Regions from separate parts of the Alkaliphilus sp. B6464 genome, predicted to be linked through region 3. Evidence: riboswitches for the same ligand, from Rfam matches in the RefSeq annotation. Region 3 holds a riboswitch; each other region holds the start of a gene.
What was found. Region 3 has a riboswitch for thiamine pyrophosphate ahead of thiM (hydroxyethylthiazole kinase). Riboswitches for the same ligand answer to the same signal wherever they lie in the genome.
Positions count from the first base shown of each region.

Region 1: it holds a riboswitch for thiamine pyrophosphate, as region 3 does, so the genes downstream of both, thiD (bifunctional hydroxymethylpyrimidine kinase/phosphomethylpyrimidine kinase) here and thiM (hydroxyethylthiazole kinase) in region 3, are expected to answer to the same signal.
Region 2: it holds a riboswitch for thiamine pyrophosphate, as region 3 does, so the genes downstream of both, thiT (energy-coupled thiamine transporter ThiT) here and thiM (hydroxyethylthiazole kinase) in region 3, are expected to answer to the same signal.

Region 1 is NZ_CP058557.1:159,023-165,812, reverse strand. It holds gene HYG84_RS00790 (ABC transporter ATP-binding protein) at 1-1,069, shown strand, start outside; gene HYG84_RS00785 (MerR family transcriptional regulator) at 1,175-1,939, shown strand; gene HYG84_RS00780 (YaiI/YqxD family protein) at 2,174-2,617, shown strand; gene thiD (bifunctional hydroxymethylpyrimidine kinase/phosphomethylpyrimidine kinase) at 2,775-3,587, opposite strand; TPP riboswitch at 3,718-3,817, opposite strand; gene HYG84_RS00770 (HlyC/CorC family transporter) at 3,927-5,171, opposite strand; gene HYG84_RS00765 (RtcB family protein) at 5,507-6,613, shown strand; gene HYG84_RS00760 (ABC-F family ATP-binding cassette domain-containing protein) at 6,699-6,790, opposite strand, start outside.
Region 2 is NZ_CP058557.1:1,397,551-1,404,340, reverse strand. It holds gene HYG84_RS06775 (methyl-accepting chemotaxis protein) at 1-1,868, opposite strand, end outside; TPP riboswitch at 2,053-2,146, shown strand; gene thiT (energy-coupled thiamine transporter ThiT) at 2,223-2,849, shown strand; gene HYG84_RS06765 (class II SORL domain-containing protein) at 3,074-3,448, shown strand; gene cls (cardiolipin synthase) at 3,516-4,955, opposite strand; gene nifJ (pyruvate:ferredoxin (flavodoxin) oxidoreductase) at 5,094-6,790, opposite strand, start outside.
Region 3 is NZ_CP058557.1:929,368-936,157, reverse strand. It holds gene HYG84_RS04525 (endonuclease MutS2) at 1-1,049, shown strand, start outside; gene HYG84_RS04520 (phosphoribosylaminoimidazolesuccinocarboxamide synthase) at 1,268-1,954, shown strand; gene ymfI (elongation factor P 5-aminopentanone reductase) at 2,065-2,808, shown strand; TPP riboswitch at 2,902-3,015, shown strand; gene thiM (hydroxyethylthiazole kinase) at 3,115-3,933, shown strand; gene thiE (thiamine phosphate synthase) at 3,920-4,555, shown strand; gene HYG84_RS04500 (hypothetical protein) at 4,629-4,796, shown strand; gene HYG84_RS04495 (hypothetical protein) at 4,831-4,995, shown strand; gene HYG84_RS04490 (putative ABC transporter permease) at 5,339-5,995, shown strand; gene HYG84_RS04485 (HDIG domain-containing metalloprotein) at 6,187-6,690, opposite strand.

The DNA.
Region 1 (6,790 bases), 770 kb from region 3:
TTTGCACATATACTCTAGGCAATTTACAGCTATAGGAAAGTATTCTGGAATAAGTAATATAAATATGCAAATACAAATGATCTTTATTTATGCATATCTTGCTATGGGAGTAATTAAAGAAACAATTGGCATAGGGAGCTTTACAATGTATGCAAATGCAGTAAAAAATTTTAGCACTTCTATAATGTCTTTAGTAAATTCAATTATTGAAATAAATCAGATGTGCATGTATCTTGAGCTTTTTATTAAATTTGATAGTATTGAGTCAAAGAATTCAAGAGGGAGTATTTCAACATCAAATATAAAAGATTTTGAAATAGAATTTAAAAATATTAGTTTTAAATATCCTAATAAAAAGGAATACACTTTAAAGAATATATCCATTGTCATTAAAACGGGAGAAAAGCTATCTGTTGTTGGGTTAAATGGAGCAGGCAAAACAACATTTATTAAGCTGATATCAAGACTATATGAACCTACAGAGGGAAGTATATTACTTGGAGGTGTAGATATAAAGGAATATACATATGAGGAATATATGAAGCTATTAGCAATCGTGTTCCAAGATTTTAAACTACTTTCTTTTTCCATAAGAGATAATTTGTCTAATAAAATTTGTGAAGGGCGAGATGATGAAGAAATAATTATTTCATGTCTTGATAAAGTAGGATTTGGAGATGATTTAGCTAAACTCAATAATGGAATTGATACAAATATTTATAAGAATTTTGATGAAAAAGGGATCGAATTTTCAGGTGGGCAAGCTCAAAAAATAGCTATAGCTAGAGCACTTTATAAGGATTCACCTATTGTCATATTAGATGAGCCTACATCTGCTCTAGATCCAATTTCAGAATATGAAGTATACAACAGCTTTAATAATTTAGTTAAGGGTAAAACAGCAATATATATTTCCCATAGGCTTTCAAGTACTAGATTCTCGGATAGGATTGCTGTTTTTAAGGATGGAGAGATTATTGAATATGGAAACCATTATGATCTTATAAAAAATGAGGATTCACTTTATGCTAATATGTATAATACTCAAGCCACATATTATGTAACGTAACATCTTGATTTTAATTGATGAAATTAATATTACAAAAATACTTATGAAAACCTATTGACATTGACGCTACGTAAATGTGTATATTGGTCTTAAGGAGGTAAGATTATGGAATATACAGTGCGAAAACTAGGAAATTTAGCAGGTATTAGTACGAGAACCCTTAGATATTATGATGAAATTGGAATTCTAAAGCCGGCAAGAATCAATTCATCAGGATATCGTATTTACGGTGAAGCAGAAGTTAATAGGTTACAACAAATTTTGTTCTATAGAGAATTAGGGTTGAGCCTAGATAGAATAAAGGATATAGTAGCTTCACCTTCCTTTGATGGAGCAAATGCACTTAAAGAACATCGTGAAAATCTCCTTGAAAAAAGAAAACAATTAGATTTATTGATAGCTAATGTGGAAAAGAGCATAGCATCAGTAGAAGGGAGAATTAAAATGAGTGATAGAGAAAAATTTGAAGGTTTTAAGCAAAAAATGATTGATGATAATGAGAAGAAATATGGTAAACAAATTCGAGAAAAATATGGCAATGAAACTATTGACAAGTCAAATGCAAAATTAAAAAATATGACTCAAACAGAATATGATGAAGTAACAAGTCTAGCAGAGGAATTAAATAAGACTTTAGCAGAGGCTTTTAAAACTGGAGATCCAGCCAGTGAATTAGCACAAAAAGCAGCGGAGCTTCATAAAAAGTGGCTGACATTTTATTGGATAGAGTATAGCAAAGAGGCTCATGCTGGACTTGCTCAAATGTATGTTGATGATGAAAGATTTACAGCATACTATGATAAAGATGAGCCAGGTACAGCAGAATTTTTAAGAGATGCCATCCTGATTTACACAGGAATAGAAAAATAGTATTTTAAAGAATTAAAAGGCGATTGGGTAACCAGTCGCCTTTTTTGAGCGACAATAGTATTTATTTATAAGAGTAAGTTTAATATAACATTATATTGATATCTCCAGAAGTATAAGCTACTACATTATGCAATGATTATATAGATTTTAAAAAAAATAAGCAGGGAAACATAAAATGTATATAGAAAGTTATTAGCATTATAGAAAATATTATACAAAAAAGAAGGAGGACATATGAAAATATTAGTTGATGCTGATGGATGTCCTGTTAAGGACATAATTCTAAATGTGGCAAAGGAATACAATATAAAGTTAATTATGATAAAAAATATTTGTCATGATCTATATGATGATTATGCAGAAATTATAACAGTGGATCAAGGCAAAGATGTAGTAGATATTACTTTGATCAATCACACAAAAGAGGGAGATATTGTGGTTACTCAAGATTATGGTGTAGCTGCAATGGCTATTGCCAAAAGAGCTATAGCAATTAATCAAAATGGATGGTGCTATACTGATGATAATATAGATGAATTATTAATGCAAAGACATCTTGGCCAAGAGATGAGAAGAAAACATAAAAAATATACAAAAATACCAAAGCGAACAAGGGAAAATGATATTCTATTTGAAGAAAAATTTAGAGAGCTAGTGGCTAATCTGGCAAAGGAATAAATCTTACTATGAAATATTAGGAGAGCAAAATATATAGTAGTTCCGTTTTTAGTAATCATTAAAGTAGAGGGTATGGAAAAAGGAGGCAACAAGAATTTAGTTGCTTCCTTTTTGTCATATAATAAAACAGCAGCGGATGACGTTGATACATCATGCATTAAAGCACATCGCTTTTTTGTAAACCATTTCGATACAGGTCATAAAAATGATGAGTTGGCCCATTTCCTTTTCCAATAGAAAGAGCATGTTTAATGGCGGTGGTTACATATTGCTTTGCTTGTTCCACCGCTTGTGGTATAGGTAGTCCAAGGGCTAGGTTAGATGTGATAGCAGACGAAAATGTACAGCCGGTTCCATGTGTGTTTTTAGTGTTGATACGGTATGTTTCATAGTGATAAAATTGTTTGCCGTCATACAGAACATCAATGGCATTACCAATAGCGTGACCGCCCTTGACAATAACATTTCGGCAACCCATTTCGTAGATCCGCTTTGCGGCAGCTTCCATGTCTTCCATAGAGCTGATAGTCATACCTGAAATCTTTTCTGCTTCTGGAATGTTTGGTGTAAGTACGTCTGCACATGGAATAACAACCTTTATCAGCGTATCAACGGCATTTGGGTTCATCAGCGGACATCCGTTTTTTGCATACATTACAGGGTCAATTACAATGTTTCTCGCCTTATACTGACGGAGCTTTTCTGCAACTGCCTTCATACAGTGCGGTGTGGATAGCATACCTATCTTTACAGCATCAACCTCAATATCCTCAAAAACAGCGTCAATCTGCTTCTGAATCATATCTGGTGTAACATCCTGTATGTCGATGACACGACTTGTGTTTTCGGCCACTATGGACACGATGACGCTCATGCCAAAAACGCCATGGGCAGAAAATGTTTTTAAATCAGCCTGAATTCCGGCACCTCCACTGCAATCCGATCCTGCGATACTCAATACTTTTTTCATTAGAAATCCTCCTTTAATATTGGATATATAATTACCATCATCCTGTGCTAACAGAAATCAGATTATCCTCATAGTTAGACAAAAAAATGGGTGCAATCCGTATCACGGAAAGCACCCAATAAATAACATAGTATGTAATTGATTTGCTTCCCTACGTTGGTCTTAACCAACAGGTTCAAAGGGTCAGGTTTTAACCTTCTCAACTACAAGTAGTCCCCCCGCAAGCGATAAACCATATTCAATTTTCCACACCTATTTTCAAATAAAAATAGAGTGTTTTTCTCATTTATTTTTTCACAAGGGCACAGACTACTTTACATAACCCAATCGATTTTTATTTTATATATAAACCTTTACTGTTTTTATTCGATTTCTTTCGATACTCTCTACTATAAGTGTAATATTATCATATTCTACTTTTTCACCTAATTTAGGTAATCTTCCTAGAGATTCTATGACTAGGCCACCAATGGAATCAAAATCTTCAGATTCGAAGTTTGTATCTAAAATTTCGTTGACTGTATTAATCTTGGTACTGCCAATTATAATATATTCACCATCTTTAACAAATTGGACTTCACTTTCAAATTCATCGTATTCATCTTCGATATCTCCGACAATTTCTTCGATTAAATCTTCTATAGTAATAATTCCAGCGGTACCTCCATATTCATCTAGCACGATGGCCATATGGGTTCTGTTTTTCTTCATTTCTGTAAAAGTATCGCTAATTTTTTTAAATTCAAATGTATAATAAGGCTTTCTTACATACTCCTCTATATTAAAATTATCCTTTTTATTATCAAGGAAAATTAAATCTCTAACATTTAAAACTCCAATAATATTGTCTATACCTTCTTTATAGATAGGGTATCTAGAAAACTGCTCATCCTTAACCTTATCTATAACCTGTTGGAATGGAAGATCAATATCTATCGCAACAATATCTGTTCTTTGAATCATTACATCTTTAATTTGAAGATCTCCAAATTCAAAAACATTATGTATCATTTGTGTTTCTTCCGTTTCTAAAACTCCTTCTTCCTCACTAACTGCAACAATTGTACGCAGTTCTTCCTCGGTTATAATAGGTTGTGCATTATCAGTTTTAATACCTAGTATATTCAGGATTCCATTTGTTAAATACATCAGAACAATAACAATTGGATTTAACAAAGTAACGATGAAAGAAAGAGGCTTACTAACCTTTAATGAAACTTTTTCTGGAAATTGTGCAGCAAGGGATTTAGGTGTTATTTCACCAAATATTAATACTAATAATGTCATAATCCCTGTTGATATAAATACACCTTTACTACCAAAAAAATCTAAGGCTAATGAGGTAGCTAATGCAGACGCACCAATATTTACAATATTATTGCCTACAAGAATTGTACCTAAAAGTTTATTAGGATCTTTTACTAGTCGTTCTACTAAATCTCCCCCTTTTACTTTCTCTTCTACCATATACCTTACACGAATTTTACTTAATGACATAAGCGCTGTTTCCGATGTAGAGAAAAAAGCAGAACAAAACAAAAGTCCCAATAAAACTATAATTTGCCACATACTATCAGGGTCCAAAATTTACCACACTCCTCATATTATTCTAATGCTTAAAATATTATCAAAATAATTATATCATAAATTCTCTAGTAAAATGATACTTTTTTAGGGCTGATTTTCAGAATAATCAGCTTAAATTAACTATTGACTATGGAAATATAATGAGTCTAAGATGTTAGTCGATATTATTTTCTTATTAGGAATAACTATATTAGACTATTAAAAGGATGACATACTCAGCTTGTCATTCAGTCAATTAAATCATATAATATAAATAAATATTCTAGTAGGTATTTTTCTACATATTAGGATATTTATAATATATTAATAAAAGTTTGAAAGGAATACTCGCTATGATTGAGATAAATGGTAAATATAACAATGCAATAGTTTATACTAAAAATATTGAAGAAGGTGCAGTAAAGCAGATTGAAAACTTGCTTAATCAGGAGTTTATAAAAGGAAGTAAGATAAGGATAATGCCGGATGTTCATAGTGGAGCAGGATGTACTATAGGGACCACAATGACAATTGATGATAAAATTGTTCCAAACCTTGTTGGTGTTGACATCGGTTGTGGTATAGAGGCTATAAAGATTAAAAATCGAAATATAGAGCTGCAAAAATTAGATAAGTTAATTTATAGCAAAATACCTTGCGGATTTAATATAAGAGATAAAGAGCATAAATTTAATGATGAAATTGACTTGAATGAGCTTAAATGTAAAAGCAAAGTTAACATTAATAGGGCTAGACGTAGTATTGGAACTTTAGGTGGTGGAAACCACTTTATTGAAGCAAATAAAGATAGTAAAGGAAATATATACATATCTATTCACTCAGGTAGTCGTCATTTAGGACATGAGGTTGCAAGTCTTTATCAAGAAGAGGCTTATAAATCAACTAATAATACAAAGGAAGATATACCGAAAGCTTTAGCTTATGTATCAGGACAGCTATTTGAAGATTATATTCATGATATGAAAATTGTTCAACTTTTTGCAGAATTAAATCGTAAGGCTATGATTCAGGAAATAATTAAAGGTATGAAGCTTGATGTGGTAGAACAATTTACAACTATTCATAATTATATAGATACGGAGAATATGATTCTAAGAAAAGGTGCAGTTTCAGCTAAGTACGGCGAAAAACTTTTAATACCAATAAACATGCGTGATGGTAGCCTTATTTGTATTGGAAAAGGTAATGAAAATTGGAATTTCTCAGCCCCCCATGGTGCAGGAAGACTTATGAGTAGGACAGAAGCTAAAAATTCATTTACACTTAATCAATTTAAAAAGACAATGGAAGGTATTTATACAACATCGGTAAATAAACAAACACTTGATGAATGCCCTTTTGCATATAAGCCTATAGATGAAATAGTAAACAACATAGGAGATACTGTAGATATAGTTGAGAAGATAACACCTATATATAACTTTAAAGCTGCAGAGTAGTTGTAATGAAGTAACTTTTAGGCATATATTGTAATTTTAAAAACTCCCAGAAGGTAGTCTACCTCCGGGAGTTTTTTATTCACATCTATTTATTAAGAAAAGCCTCAATGTACTCTTCATATGTCATAACTCTATCATTGTAACCAGTAGATGTTATTTCAATTATTCTATTAGCTA
Region 2 (6,790 bases), 470 kb from region 3:
GCATTTTCCTGAGCTATAGCAGATAAATTTTGAATAATTCCTATTATTTCGTTCTTCTTTTCTGCCATATCTTTACCAGCCTCATTGAGCTCATTCATCATTGCCTGTGTCATTATAATAGCATCTGAAATTCCGTCAAAAGAATTTTTAGTCATTTCAACACTATTTTCCTGATCTCTAGTAATCTCAGCCACATTAGTAATAATTTCAACTGCAATCTGTGAATTGCTTTGTAACTCCCTAACTACTTCTTCAATCTCTCTAGTAGAATTACTAGATTGCTCTGCTAATTTTCTTATTTCTTCTGCCACTACAGCAAATCCTCTTCCAGCTTCACCTGCCCTTGCAGCCTCTATAGCAGCATTTAAAGCTAATAAATTAGTTTGTTCTGCTATACTTTGTATCACCTTACTTGCTTCATCTATTTTTTCTGAACTAGCATTTGTTTTTATAATTCCATCATGTACTTCTTTAATAGCATTGATACTTGCATTAGTTTTATTTGTTAATTGTGAAACAATGGCTGCTCCATCATCCTTTAGTTGCATAACTGCCTCCGCCTGCTTCATTATCTCGACTATACACTCTAGCTCTAATTCAATAATCTCTCCTAATTCATCTGTTTTTCTTACTCCTTCTTCAGTATTTTCAGCCTGTTCTGTAGCCCCTTCAGCTATTTGTTCTATTGTTCTTGCTACTTCCTCTGAGGAAGCAGACGACTGTTCAGATGTGTTTGCTAAAATTTGTGACGAGATAGAGACCTGATCTGCAGAATCTCCAACAGTACCTATAAAATCCCTTAACTTCTCTACAATTGATTGTAGAGACTGTGCTAAAGTACCTACTTCATCATTCCTTGCTAAAAGCTTATCAGGTACATTTTTTGAAGCATCTAAATTGGCAATTTGATTTGCATAATTTGCACTTTCAACTATAGGCCTACTTATTGAACCTGATATAATATAAAATACAACTAAAGTTATCGCAATAACAATAGATGTCAATATAATAATAGTATTTAAAATGCTATCGCTTGCCTGTCTTATTTGATCCACTGGTATCTTAATAGCCAAACTCCAACCTGGAGTAGCACCAATAGGAGAAAATATCAAAAAGTTTCTTTGACCATCTGCATCTTTATATATTTGACTACCCGTCTCACCAGCTGCCATTCTTTGTGCTATTTCTTCCAGCCCCTCATACCCATTTTCGGAACCAGTATTAAGATTTAATTTTAATCTTGTTTCATCATCAGGATGAGCCAAAACTAAACCAGCACCATCTACAATCATACCAAATCCATTATTTCCTATACCAATATCATTAGCGATTTCTGATAGTTTATCAATTTTTATTACCCCAGCAAAGGCACCAATTAATTCTCCACCTTCATTCTTAACAGGATGTACAATTGTTACTATTGGCTCCTTTGTTACTTCAGATATCATAGGATTAGATATGTACATTTCTTTCTTTTCATCTACAATAGCCTTAAAGTCTTCTCTATTTCTTATGTTGCCTGAACCACCGGTTGTTGTATGAAAATTTCCATCTAAGTCTGCAAACCACATTAATAGAAAATCCTCTCTTAATTGGGTGCCTCTATACTCTAAATATGGTTTTATTTCTTCCCAATTACCAGACCTAATAATTTTTTCTGATGATATTGCTTTAACTTCATGGCTATTTCCTTGCATCCATTGAGATATTTCCCCATCTCTAGCATCAGCTACTTGAACTATCATTCCTTCCGTTAGAGGTATAATAGTATCTCTAACTTGCGTGTGAACAAAAAACCCCATTATTACTAATAAAGTAGTAATTGACAATCCAAAAAACATTATTATTTGCTTACGTATAGATTTCACAGTTTTTTCCTCCCATTAAGAAATTAATACCAACATATAAATATGTTACCATTTTATCATATATTGTAGAATTATGTAATATTTATATATATAGGTCTAAAGTACTACTTTTACAAAATTATCCTGCCTCTAAATAAATATCTAAGACTTATTTCTGAAATTGTGTTATAATAAAAGAAAAAATATTTATCGCTGGGGGTGCCATGTGCTGAGAGGAGTATTCCGACCCTTAGAACCTGTAGGTTAAAACCTGCGTAGGAAAGCGGATTCTATGTACATTAACGTGAAAAGGCTTTCTTTTCACGTTTTTTTATATCCACACAGTGATAGATACAAAAGAAAGGATGTATTATTATGTTTGAAAAATTACTACAACTCAAGCCTATAACCATCATCATTTTAGCTTCCTTAGTATTAATTTCTGTAGCCTTTGCTTTTAGAAGAAAAAAAGAGTCTCAAAAATCTAATTATACTCAGGTAATAGTATATGGCAGTTTATGTATAGCTCTATCTTTTGTTCTTTCCTATATACGTCTATATCGTTTCTCACAAGGTGGTAGTATAACACCAGCTAGCATGTTACCTATGTTTATATTTGCTATTATGTTTGGTCCTACTGCGGGTATATTGGCTGGATTTGCCTTTGGTATGATTAAACTAATTCAAGACCCGTATATTATTCATTGGGCACAATTTTTTCTAGACTATCCTTTAGCCTATGGAGCCTTAGGACTAGCTGGATTATATCGTAAAAACATTGCCATATCTTGTCTTATTGGAGGTTTTGGTAAGTTTTTTATGAGCTTCCTATCCGGTGTTATCTTCTTCGGTTCCTATGCACCAGAAGGAATGAATCCATTGCTTTACTCACTTATTGTAAACGGATTAGTTATTGGAACAGATACATTAATTTGTGCTATTATTAGCCTTATTCCACAAATACAAAATGCTATTAAGCAAGTGCAAAAAATTTCTGCTTAAAAACATATATAAATATATTATAAAATTTAATAAGAATAATCATAGATGCCACTTTTTTAATTAAAGAAAGTGGCATCTACTCTAAAACTAAAAATTAGCTAAATAATTATTTCTTTTATATTTTATGAATAAAATTGTTATAAAACTAAAATAATGGTTATATATATAACTGAGGTTATAGCGATTAAACTTAGATACATAACATATAAGGAAGGATGATTTTAATGAAAACATTAGGTCAATTTTTACAAAGCGGAGATTGGAAAGGCGAAAAACATGTTCCAGTAATACATGCTCCTGAAAAAGTAAAGGCAGGAGAAACTTTTGAATTAAAGGTATCTGTAGGTGATGCAATAGGTCATCCAAATACATTGGAACACTATATATCTTGGTTTAAAGTATATTTCCATGCAGAAGGTGCAAAATTCCCAGTGGAGCTTGCTAACTTCACATTTACAGCTCATGGAGAGGGAGAAAACTTTACAGAACCTGTAGGATGCACTAGTGTAAAATTAAATAAATCTGGTACTATTTATGCTCAAAGCTACTGCAATATCCACGGTCTATGGGAAAGCAGCCAAGAAATCGTAGTAGAATAGCTTCTTCTTGCAATATAATATAATAAAAAGTCTAGGGGTAACTTTATACTAGCCCCTAGATTTTTTGCTATAGTATAGGTGAAAAAACTCTAGCTATAGACTCTTTAACCTTGTGTATAAATGGTCTTTTTTCATATTCGTCTAATAGAACTTCCTTACTAACTCTTAAGTCCTCTATAAAATCTCTAGCTATTTTATAATTTACTTCCTTATCATAAATAAAAGCATTTACTTCAAAATTCAGATTGAAGCTTCGTATATCTAAATTTGCTGTACCTATAGAAGTAAAGTTATTGTCTACAATAAATACCTTCCCATGAACAAAACCTTTACCATATTGATAAATTTTTACCCCCGCCTCTAGCAACTCAATAAAATGGGACTTAGATGCCCAGAATACAGTTTTGTGATCTGGTTTAATCGGAAGAAGTAATCTAACATCTACTCCTCTTAATGCAGCTGTTTTTAATGCAAGTAAAATACCTTCATCTGGAACAAGATACGGAGTTGTAATATATAGTCTATCTCTTGCACTATTAATAGCAGAAAAATATGCTTGGTGGATAGATGCCCAATAGGAATCTGGACCACTAGATGCAATTTGCACAATTTTTTCTCCACAATATCCTTGAGATGGAAAATACTTTAAATTATCTATAGTTTGCTTAGAAACAAAGTACCAATCTGCTAAAAATATTCCTTGGAGTACATATACAGCTTCCCCTTGAAGTTTTAGATGGGTATCTCTCCAAAATCCCATATTTTTATTTTTTCCTAAATATTCATCCCCTATATTAATCCCACCGACAAATCCTACTTTACCATCTACAACTAGTATCTTTCTATGATTTCTATAGTTTAGTCTACTTCCAAACAAAGGTAATGTTACAGGTAAAAATGCTTCCATCTGTACTCCTGCATCTTTTAATGGTTTAAGAAAACTCTTTTTCAACCTCCAGCTACCAACAGCATCATATATGAGACGCACCTCAAGTCCTTCCTGTGCCTTTTTTATTAAGGCTTGCTGAAACTTTCTACCTATATGGCTATCTTTTATAATAAAATACTCCATGTGAATATGCTCTTTTGCGTTATTAATAGAGGCTAACATTTCTGAAAAAGTTACCTCACCATTCTGTAGTACCTTCACCTTATTATTTACCGTAATTGGAGAACGGGTATTATTTAATAGAAGCGGAATAACCTTTCCTCTAGTATCATTAAAAGTTCTTTTAAATAGCTCTCCATAGTTTGTAGATACTAATTGCTCATTTAATAGATGGTCTAAAATAATATAATCTTCTCTTCTTTTTTTAATGAAGGTTTTCTGTTTACGATGATTCCGTCCAATATATAAGTATAGAAAAATTCCTACTCCTGGTAAAATGAATAAAACCATAAGCCATGCGATCGTACTAGAAGGATCACGATTGTCTAATAATACATCTACACCAATAATTATATTTATTATTGTATACAGTATAGTAATAACTTGAAGTACATTCATTCATAATCCCCCTAAATACTAATCTAGAAACAACATATAACCAATTTCGATCTGTATATTATTTCATTATTATTACCCATTATATGCTAACTATTAGCAAAAAGAAACGGGGCATAAGCCCCGCTTCTATCGTTTATATTATTTTCCAGCTAAACGTTTGTATGTTTCATATCTTTCATTAGCTTCTTTTTGAGACTTCTCGAATAGCATGTCTGCTACTTCTGGGAATGTCTTAACTAATGAATCGTAACGTACTTCACTTAATAAGAAGTCTTTAAATGATGCTGTAGGCTCTTTAGAATCTAGTGTAAATGGATTTTGTCCTTGCTCTTTTAACTCTGGGTTGAATCTGTATAGATGCCAGTATCCAGCCTCAACAGCTTTCTTACCTTGCTCTTGAGTTTTGCCCATTCCTGCTTTAATACCATGAGCAATACATGGTGAGTAAGCAATGATAATAGATGGTCCATTATATGCTTCTGCTTCTTTCATAGCCTTCATTAATTGATTTTTATCAGCTCCTACAGATACTTGCGCTACATAAACATATCCATAGCTCATTGCTATCATACCAAGGTCTTTCTTCTTAGTTCTCTTACCAGCAGATGCAAACTTAGCAATAGCAGCTGTTGGAGATGATTTTGAAGATTGTCCTCCTGTGTTTGAATAAACCTCTGTATCTACAACAAGAATATTTACATCTTCTCCAGAAGCTATTACGTGGTCTAATCCACCAAATCCGATGTCATAAGCCCAACCATCTCCACCGAAGATCCATTGAGATTTTTTAACTAAGAAGTCTTTCTTCTCGATTATTTCATCGATTACAGCATTACCTTTAGCTGCATCAAGTAATGATAGCATATCATAAGTAGCCTTCTTAGATGCATCGGCATTATCTTTTCCTTCTAACCAAGCTTTGAAAGCATCCTTTAATTCGTCAGCAATATTAAGCTCTAATGCTTGTGTCATTAAGTCTGTTAATCTATTCCTCATTTGCTTAACAGCTAAGAACATACCGTATCCGTACTCAGCATTATCTTCAAATAATGAGTTAGCCCAAGCAGGACCTTGTCCTTCTGCATTTGTGCAGTACGGAACAGATGGGGCACTACCACCATAGATTGAAGAACAACCTGTAGCATTGGCAATTATCATTCTATCTCCAAATAATTGGGTAGCTAGCTTAATGTAAGGAGTTTCACCACAACCTGCACAAGCTCCTGAGAACTCAAATAGAGGCTTAGCAAATTGGCTACCTTTAAATGTAAATTTATTTGTTAAGTGGGATTTATCTGTTACAGTCATAGCATATTCCCAGTTTTCTCTTTGCGCTTCTACTTGTGGCTCAAGAGGCATCATTGCTATAGCCTTTTCTTTTGCAGGACAAATGTCAACACAGTTTCCACAACCTGTACAATCTAATGCACTTACTTGAATTTTATATTGTAATCCTTCAAATTCTTTACCCATTGCTTTTATTGTGTTGAATCCTTCCGGAGCATTTTTAGCCTCTTCTTCATCTAATAAAAACGGTCTAATAGCTGCATGTGGACATACAAATGAACATTGGTTACATTGGATACACTTATCGCTATACCACTCTGGTACATTAACAGCAATACCACGCTTTTCAAATTTTGTAGTTCCCATTGGGAATACTCCGTCAGCCATATCAACAAAAGCACTTACTGGAAGATCGTCACCTTGCTGTGCTGTCATTGGTCTTAAGATGTTCTTGATAAAATCTGGCTCATCTTGAGCAACTGTAGCAGCAGCTTCTTCAACTACACTACCCCAACTAGCAGGTACATCAATCTTAACTAATGCATCTA
Region 3 (6,790 bases):
AGCATCCACTAATTGGCAGGTCAGCAGTGCCCTTGGACTTTGAAGTTGGTAAAAACTATAAAGGTGTAATTATAACAGGGCCCAATACTGGTGGTAAAACCGTTACTTTAAAAACAGTAGGACTATTAACCATTATGGCTCAATCAGGACTGCATATACCCGTGGATGAAGGCAGTGAAGTAGCTATATTTGCCAATGTGTTAACGGATATTGGAGATGGTCAAAGTATAGAACAGAGTCTAAGTACTTTCTCCTCACATATTAAAAATATAATCACTATTTTAAATTGCGCAGATGAACATACCTTAGTAATATTAGATGAACTGGGGGCAGGTACAGATCCAGGTGAAGGAATGGGTATAGCTGTTGCAGTACTAGAGGAGTTATATAATAAAGGTGCTATTATATGTGCTACAACTCATTATAGTGAAATAAAAGAATTTGCTCAAAATCATGAAGGCTTTATAAATGGTTCCATGGCATTTGATATTAATACTTTAAAACCATTATATAAGCTTAATATAGGTAAACCGGGAGAGAGTAATGCATTTTTAATCGCATTAAGACTTGGTATGAATGAAAAACTAATAGAAAGAGCTCATACAATTACCTATAAAGAGCAAAAGGATTATTCCCAATATAAAGATCAATATGAAGTTATTATTAAAGATGAAGTAGAGGTAAAAAAGCATTTAGAACAGGTTGAGAAGGTAAAAATAGGTATCGATAAAAATAAAGAGGCTAAGAAGAGTAATAAAAAGGAAATGTTCAATGTGGGAGATTGCGTTTTTGTAAGCTCTATGAACAGAACAGGAATTATATGTGAGGGTGAAAATGCTAAGGGCGAGTACGGTGTTATGATTATGCAAAAGAAAATCAAGATAAACAAAAAACGCCTATCACTCTATATAGAAAAGGAAGAACTCTATCCAGAGAATTATGATTTTGATATTGTGCTTAAAACCAAAGATCATCGAAAGAAAGATAAATTAATTAATAAAGGACATGGAAAGGGAATTTCTATAGAGTTGGAGAGAAGAGAGAATTAATTAAAAGCTGGTGCAATATAAGCCATAGAGTTGTTTTCTTTGTTATACAAAATTAAAATATCGTATAAAATACTATCATAATTGCATAAACGTTCTAACATATTCGTATATTTTTTAAAATTTTATATAAAACATTTGGTTTTTTGAAAAAAATTAATGTATAATAAATATTATAGATATAGCGGTTATAAAATTTAAACAAAAAGGAGCTAATGAATATGGAGCATGTTTATACAGGTAAAACAAAGGATGTATATGCTTTAGAAGACGGAAATTATCTACTTAAGTTTAAAGACGATGTAACAGGAGAAGACGGTAAGTTTGATCCGGGAGCCAACACAGTTGGGTTAACCATAGAGGGAGCAGGTAAGGCAGGGCTTAGATTAACAAAGTTTTTCTTTGAAATATTAAGAGAAAAGAATATACCTACCCACTATATTGATGCAAACATTGAACAAGCAACTATGACAGTAAAACCTGCTACTGTATTTGGTAATGGGATTGAAGTTATTTGCCGTTACAGAGCAGTAGGAAGCTTTCTACGTCGTTATGGTATGTATGCTACCGAGGGCCAGCCATTAGATGGCTTTGTAGAAGTTACACTTAAGGATGATATCCGTCAAGACCCGCCTATTTCAGAAGATGCTCTTCATATGCTAGGTATTTTATCTAGAGACGAGTACAAAGTGCTGAAAGGCCTTACTAAAGAAATAGGAAATATAATTAAGGAAGAATTGGCCAAAAAAGGGATAGATCTATATGATATAAAGTTTGAATTTGGTAGAGTAGGAGAAGATGCTCACGTCGCATTAATAGATGAAATCTCTGGCGGAAATATGAGGGCATATAAGGATGGAGAGTATATAGAACCATTGGAATTAGAGAGATTAATGCTACTAGAGTAAAAAAATATAAATAATAGGCTCCCTTATGGTAAAATTAAAGATATAAAGCCATAATGGAGCTTTTTTATAGTCTAGGAAAGTATAAATTTTTTAATTGCATAAGAAAGAAGATGAAACTAGTGAAGAAAACTGTACTTATAACTGGAGGTTCAAAGGGAATTGGATCAGCAATAACAAAGCTATTTGCGCAAAATAATTATAATGTAATAATAAACTATTTAAAGTCTGAAAAAGAAGCTCTTGATTTACAGTCGAGTCTTTTAAAGGAAGGGTATAACGCTTTAGCACACAGAGCGGATATTACAAAAAGAGACGAAGCTGAAGCTATGATTAATGAAGGTATAAAAAGATTTGGGGCTATAGATGTAATAGTAAATAACGCTGGTATTTCTGAGCAAAAGTTATTTACAGATATTACAGAGCATGAATGGGATAATATGATGAATGTACATATTAAAGGGATGTTTAATTGTTCTCAATGTGCCCTTCCACATATGATTAGTAGAAAACAAGGTAAGATCATAAATATATCTTCTATATGGGGTATGGTAGGTGCTTCCTGTGAGGTCCACTATTCTACAGCAAAAGCAGGGATAATTGGTTTTACAAAAGCTTTAGCCAAGGAATTAGGTCCTTCGAATATTCAAGTAAATTGTGTTGCACCTGGTATTATTGAGACGGATATGAATAGCTTTCTTGATGAAAAAGAAAAGGAATGTTTAGTTGAATGTACACCTCTATTAAGATTTGGTAAGCCAGAAGAAGTTGCTCAAAGTGTTCTTTATCTAGCATCGGATAAAGCTGACTTTATAACAGGACAGGTTATCGGTGTTAACGGAGGATTTGTTATATAATTTTAAAGCTATAGCTTTTGTCACTTATTTGTTCTTATTGATTATAAAAATACTATGTGTTATTATGTTGGTATAAAATAAAACTAAATTAGAATTAAACACTGGGAGAGCTGGAAAGGCCAGCTGAGAGAAAGACCCTATAATGTCTTTGATCCCTAAGAACCTGATCTGGATAATACCAGCGTAGGAAAGTGTATTTGTATTAGGCATTTTATTATATGCGTAATTAAGCACAAATCCTATAGTTGGGTTTGTGCTTTTTTTATTGTTTAAGATAAATTACTTTTAAAGTGTAGGGGGTTAATTATGAAGTTATATGAACATATTTATGGAATTCTTGAAAATGTAAAAAAGAATAAACCACTTGTACATCACATTACAAATTATGTTACAGTTAACGATTGTGCAAATATTGTGCTAGCTTTAGGAGGAAGTCCTGTAATGGCAGATGACCCAAAGGAAGTTGAGGAGATGGTATCCATCGCATCTGCACTGGTATTGAATATAGGCACATTAAATGAAAGAACTATAGAATCCTTTATATTAGCAGGTAAAAAAGCAAATACATTAAATATTCCAGTAATATTAGACCCTGTAGGAGTGGGTGCAACAACTTTGAGGAATAAAACAGTAGAAAGAATTTTAAGGGAAGTAAAATTATCTGTACTTAGAGGTAATATGTCGGAAATTAAAAATATTTATGGGATAGAAGCCTTAACTAGAGGAGTAGATTCTATAGATAATCCATTAGATGGAGGAAAAGAAATAGCTATAGAGCTTTCAAAAAGGCTGGGATGTATTGTTGCGATAACAGGAGCCGTAGATATTATTTCTGATGGAGAAAAGGTCTATTATATCAATAATGGTCATGAAATATTATCTAGCATAACAGGCACAGGATGCATGAGCTCATCTTTAATAGGTGTTTGTTGTGGTACAGGAGAAGAAAGCCTATATGGGACAATTGCAGGAATTATGATAATGGGTATTGCAGGAGAGAAAGCACATAAACGATTAAAAGAACAGGAAGGATTAGGAAGCGTTAAGGTTTACTTAATGGATGCAATAAGCAAACTTAAGCCAGAAGATATTAAAGAAAGGGGAAAGATTAATGAAATCCAATAGAAATATTAATTACGAACTTTATTTAGTATCCGATAGAGATGTTTTAGGTGGAAGGGACTTTATAAGGAGCTTAGAAGAAGCTATTTTAGGTGGTGTAACTCTTATCCAGCTTAGAGAAAAAAGTGCTACTTCTTCAGAGTTTTATAGCCTTGCAGTTAAGGTTAAAGAGCTTACATATAAATATAATATTCCTCTAATAATTAATGATAGACTAGATATTGCTCTAGCAGTAGATGCTGATGGTGTTCATGTGGGACAGGATGATATGCCAGCAAATGTTGTAAGAGATATTCTAGGAAAAGATAAAATTGTGGGAGTCTCCACTGCAACATTAGAAGAGGCCCTAAAGGCTATAGAAGATGGGGCTGACTATATAGGGGTAGGGGCATTATTTCCTACAGATACTAAAACGGATACTCGTATTGTAACATTAGACCAGCTTAAAAATATTAAAGAAAATATAAATATTCCAGTGGTTGGGATAGGTGGTATTAATGAAAGTAATATAAAATCCGTAAGCGACACAGGTATAGATGGAGTTGCTATAGTTTCTGCCATATTAGGTAAACAGGATATTAGAGAAGCAGCCGTAAAATTATATAATGATTTTTCACGAAAATAAATAAAGGTTTAATTCCAATGGGTCTTAGAACCCTATGCTATAGGATAAATACAAATGCAGGAGGTATAGATTAATGATTTCATATTTCAACATAATGGCTTTATTAGCATTAACGGTTGTTGCCTTTACTATTATAGGTGTTCTATATAGTAGAGGAAAAATAGAGACCATGGACGATTTTCTAACTGCTAGTGGCAGTATAGGATCGAAAATATTATCTGCCACATTTACTTTGTATTAGAGTATTTGCAGAAAAGGTCGCATTAGTAGCAGCTGTGCTAGGAATAGTTTCAGGAGTGCCATTCTTTGTGGCTAACAAGTTATTAATAGCATTTGCGCTGCCAGTTATTACTTCAGCTGCTATATGTATAATTGGCTCTATGATTACCAAACAATCTAATGTTTCAAAGAACAGCCTAGCTCTTGCTAAAGATCGCTAAAATTAAGTGTAGAAAAGTTTTTAGTTTCCTTAGGATAAAATATATAAATAAAGCCAGCCCTTTTTATTAGGAGCTGGCTTTATTTATACCACATAGGAAATTATGTACTTTCTAAAACTGTGGATAAGCCATAATTTCTGTAATGTGTCAACAAAATCAACATTAATAATCTTTGAAAAAAGTTTTGTTATATTGATATAGATAAGTAATAGTGGGTACATATATTAATTAATACTATTTGCACTAAATAAAGATTGGAGAGAGGGACTTGAATCAATATTTAAATCTACATACTATATTTTTAATTTTTATAGTTTATTCATTTTTAGGGTGGTGCCTAGAAGTGATATTTCATATTTATACCGATAAGAAGCTGATTAACAGAGGATTTTTACATGGACCTATTTGCCCTATTTATGGTACTGGATCAGTATTAATGATATTATTTTTAACACCACTACAAGACAATATCTTCTATTTATTTGTGGGTGGATTTATTGTAGCTACTATTTTAGAATATATAACAGGCTATGTTTTAGAGATAGCATTTGATACAAAATGGTGGGATTATACTAATGAAAAGTTTAATTTAAAAGGATATGTGTGCTTAAGATTTTCGATTATGTGGGGAGCTGCATCAGTATTTTTAATGAGGGTTTTAAATTATAAAATACAAGAAATCATATATTCAATACCTAACTTTATGATAGAGCCATTATATAATATAATCCTAGTTATTTTTGTTGTAGACGTTACTTTAACAATTAATTCTTTAATTGAGTTTAGAGCGATACTAAAAGAGCTTAAAGTAATTAAAGAGGAGCTAAGTCAAAAGCTTAAGGAAAAAGATACCTTGCTAGCACAGCGTAGAGATAAGGTATATATGAGATTGAAAAAACGACATATTAGTTTTTTAAGAATGTATCCTACCTTAACCAAAGGTAAGTTTAGTGACTTAATTGGCGAAATAAAATCTAGAATAGAGGAAAGAAAGATATAAAGAAGTATTTAATTACAAAATGACTTTTATTAATTATTAGAATATACTATGTTATTATATTTATGAAAATTAAAAATAAACAAAAATTAAGCACAGACTCTACAATTAGGTGTGTGCTTTTCTCGTTTTGAAAAAGTAGTGAAGATAGATGAAATAAACAATTTTTCTATAGAAGATATTAAGGAAAGATGTTAGGAAATATCATCACTTTCTTTTAATATATTTAAAAGCATGTTATCTTCTATAACTTTATGATGATTTCTTATTATATATAAAGATTCTTCATCTAAATTAAGGGGTTTTAGGATCTTCATAGCTTTTGTTGGATGATTATAATATATATCTATTTTTTTTATATTTGCATATTTTTTTATAGTTCCTTTAGATAGCTTATCTATAATCACCAATATTGACTTGTCGATAATATTAATATTCCCATCTATTTTCCCTATATCATGTAGTAAACATATTTTTATAAACCAGCTCATATCTATTCCTAATACTTTTTTATCATTAATGATTTTAATGGCATTTTTAGCAACTCTTATACTGTGATGCTGCTCTCCTACAGATAATTTTTTAAACAGAGCTAATTCTTCTTTATTTAAATATCTAATTACAAATTCTTCATCAATCTTTTTAAAAATACCTGTAAAATACCAATAGAATTGTTTAATCCTGTATATTTTATACACCTTCCTCCATATAGTTTAATTATATTCTAATACAGTTTTAGGGTATTAACAAATTATAATAAACTAAAAGAATCAAGAGCACTGACACTATAGTTCTTTT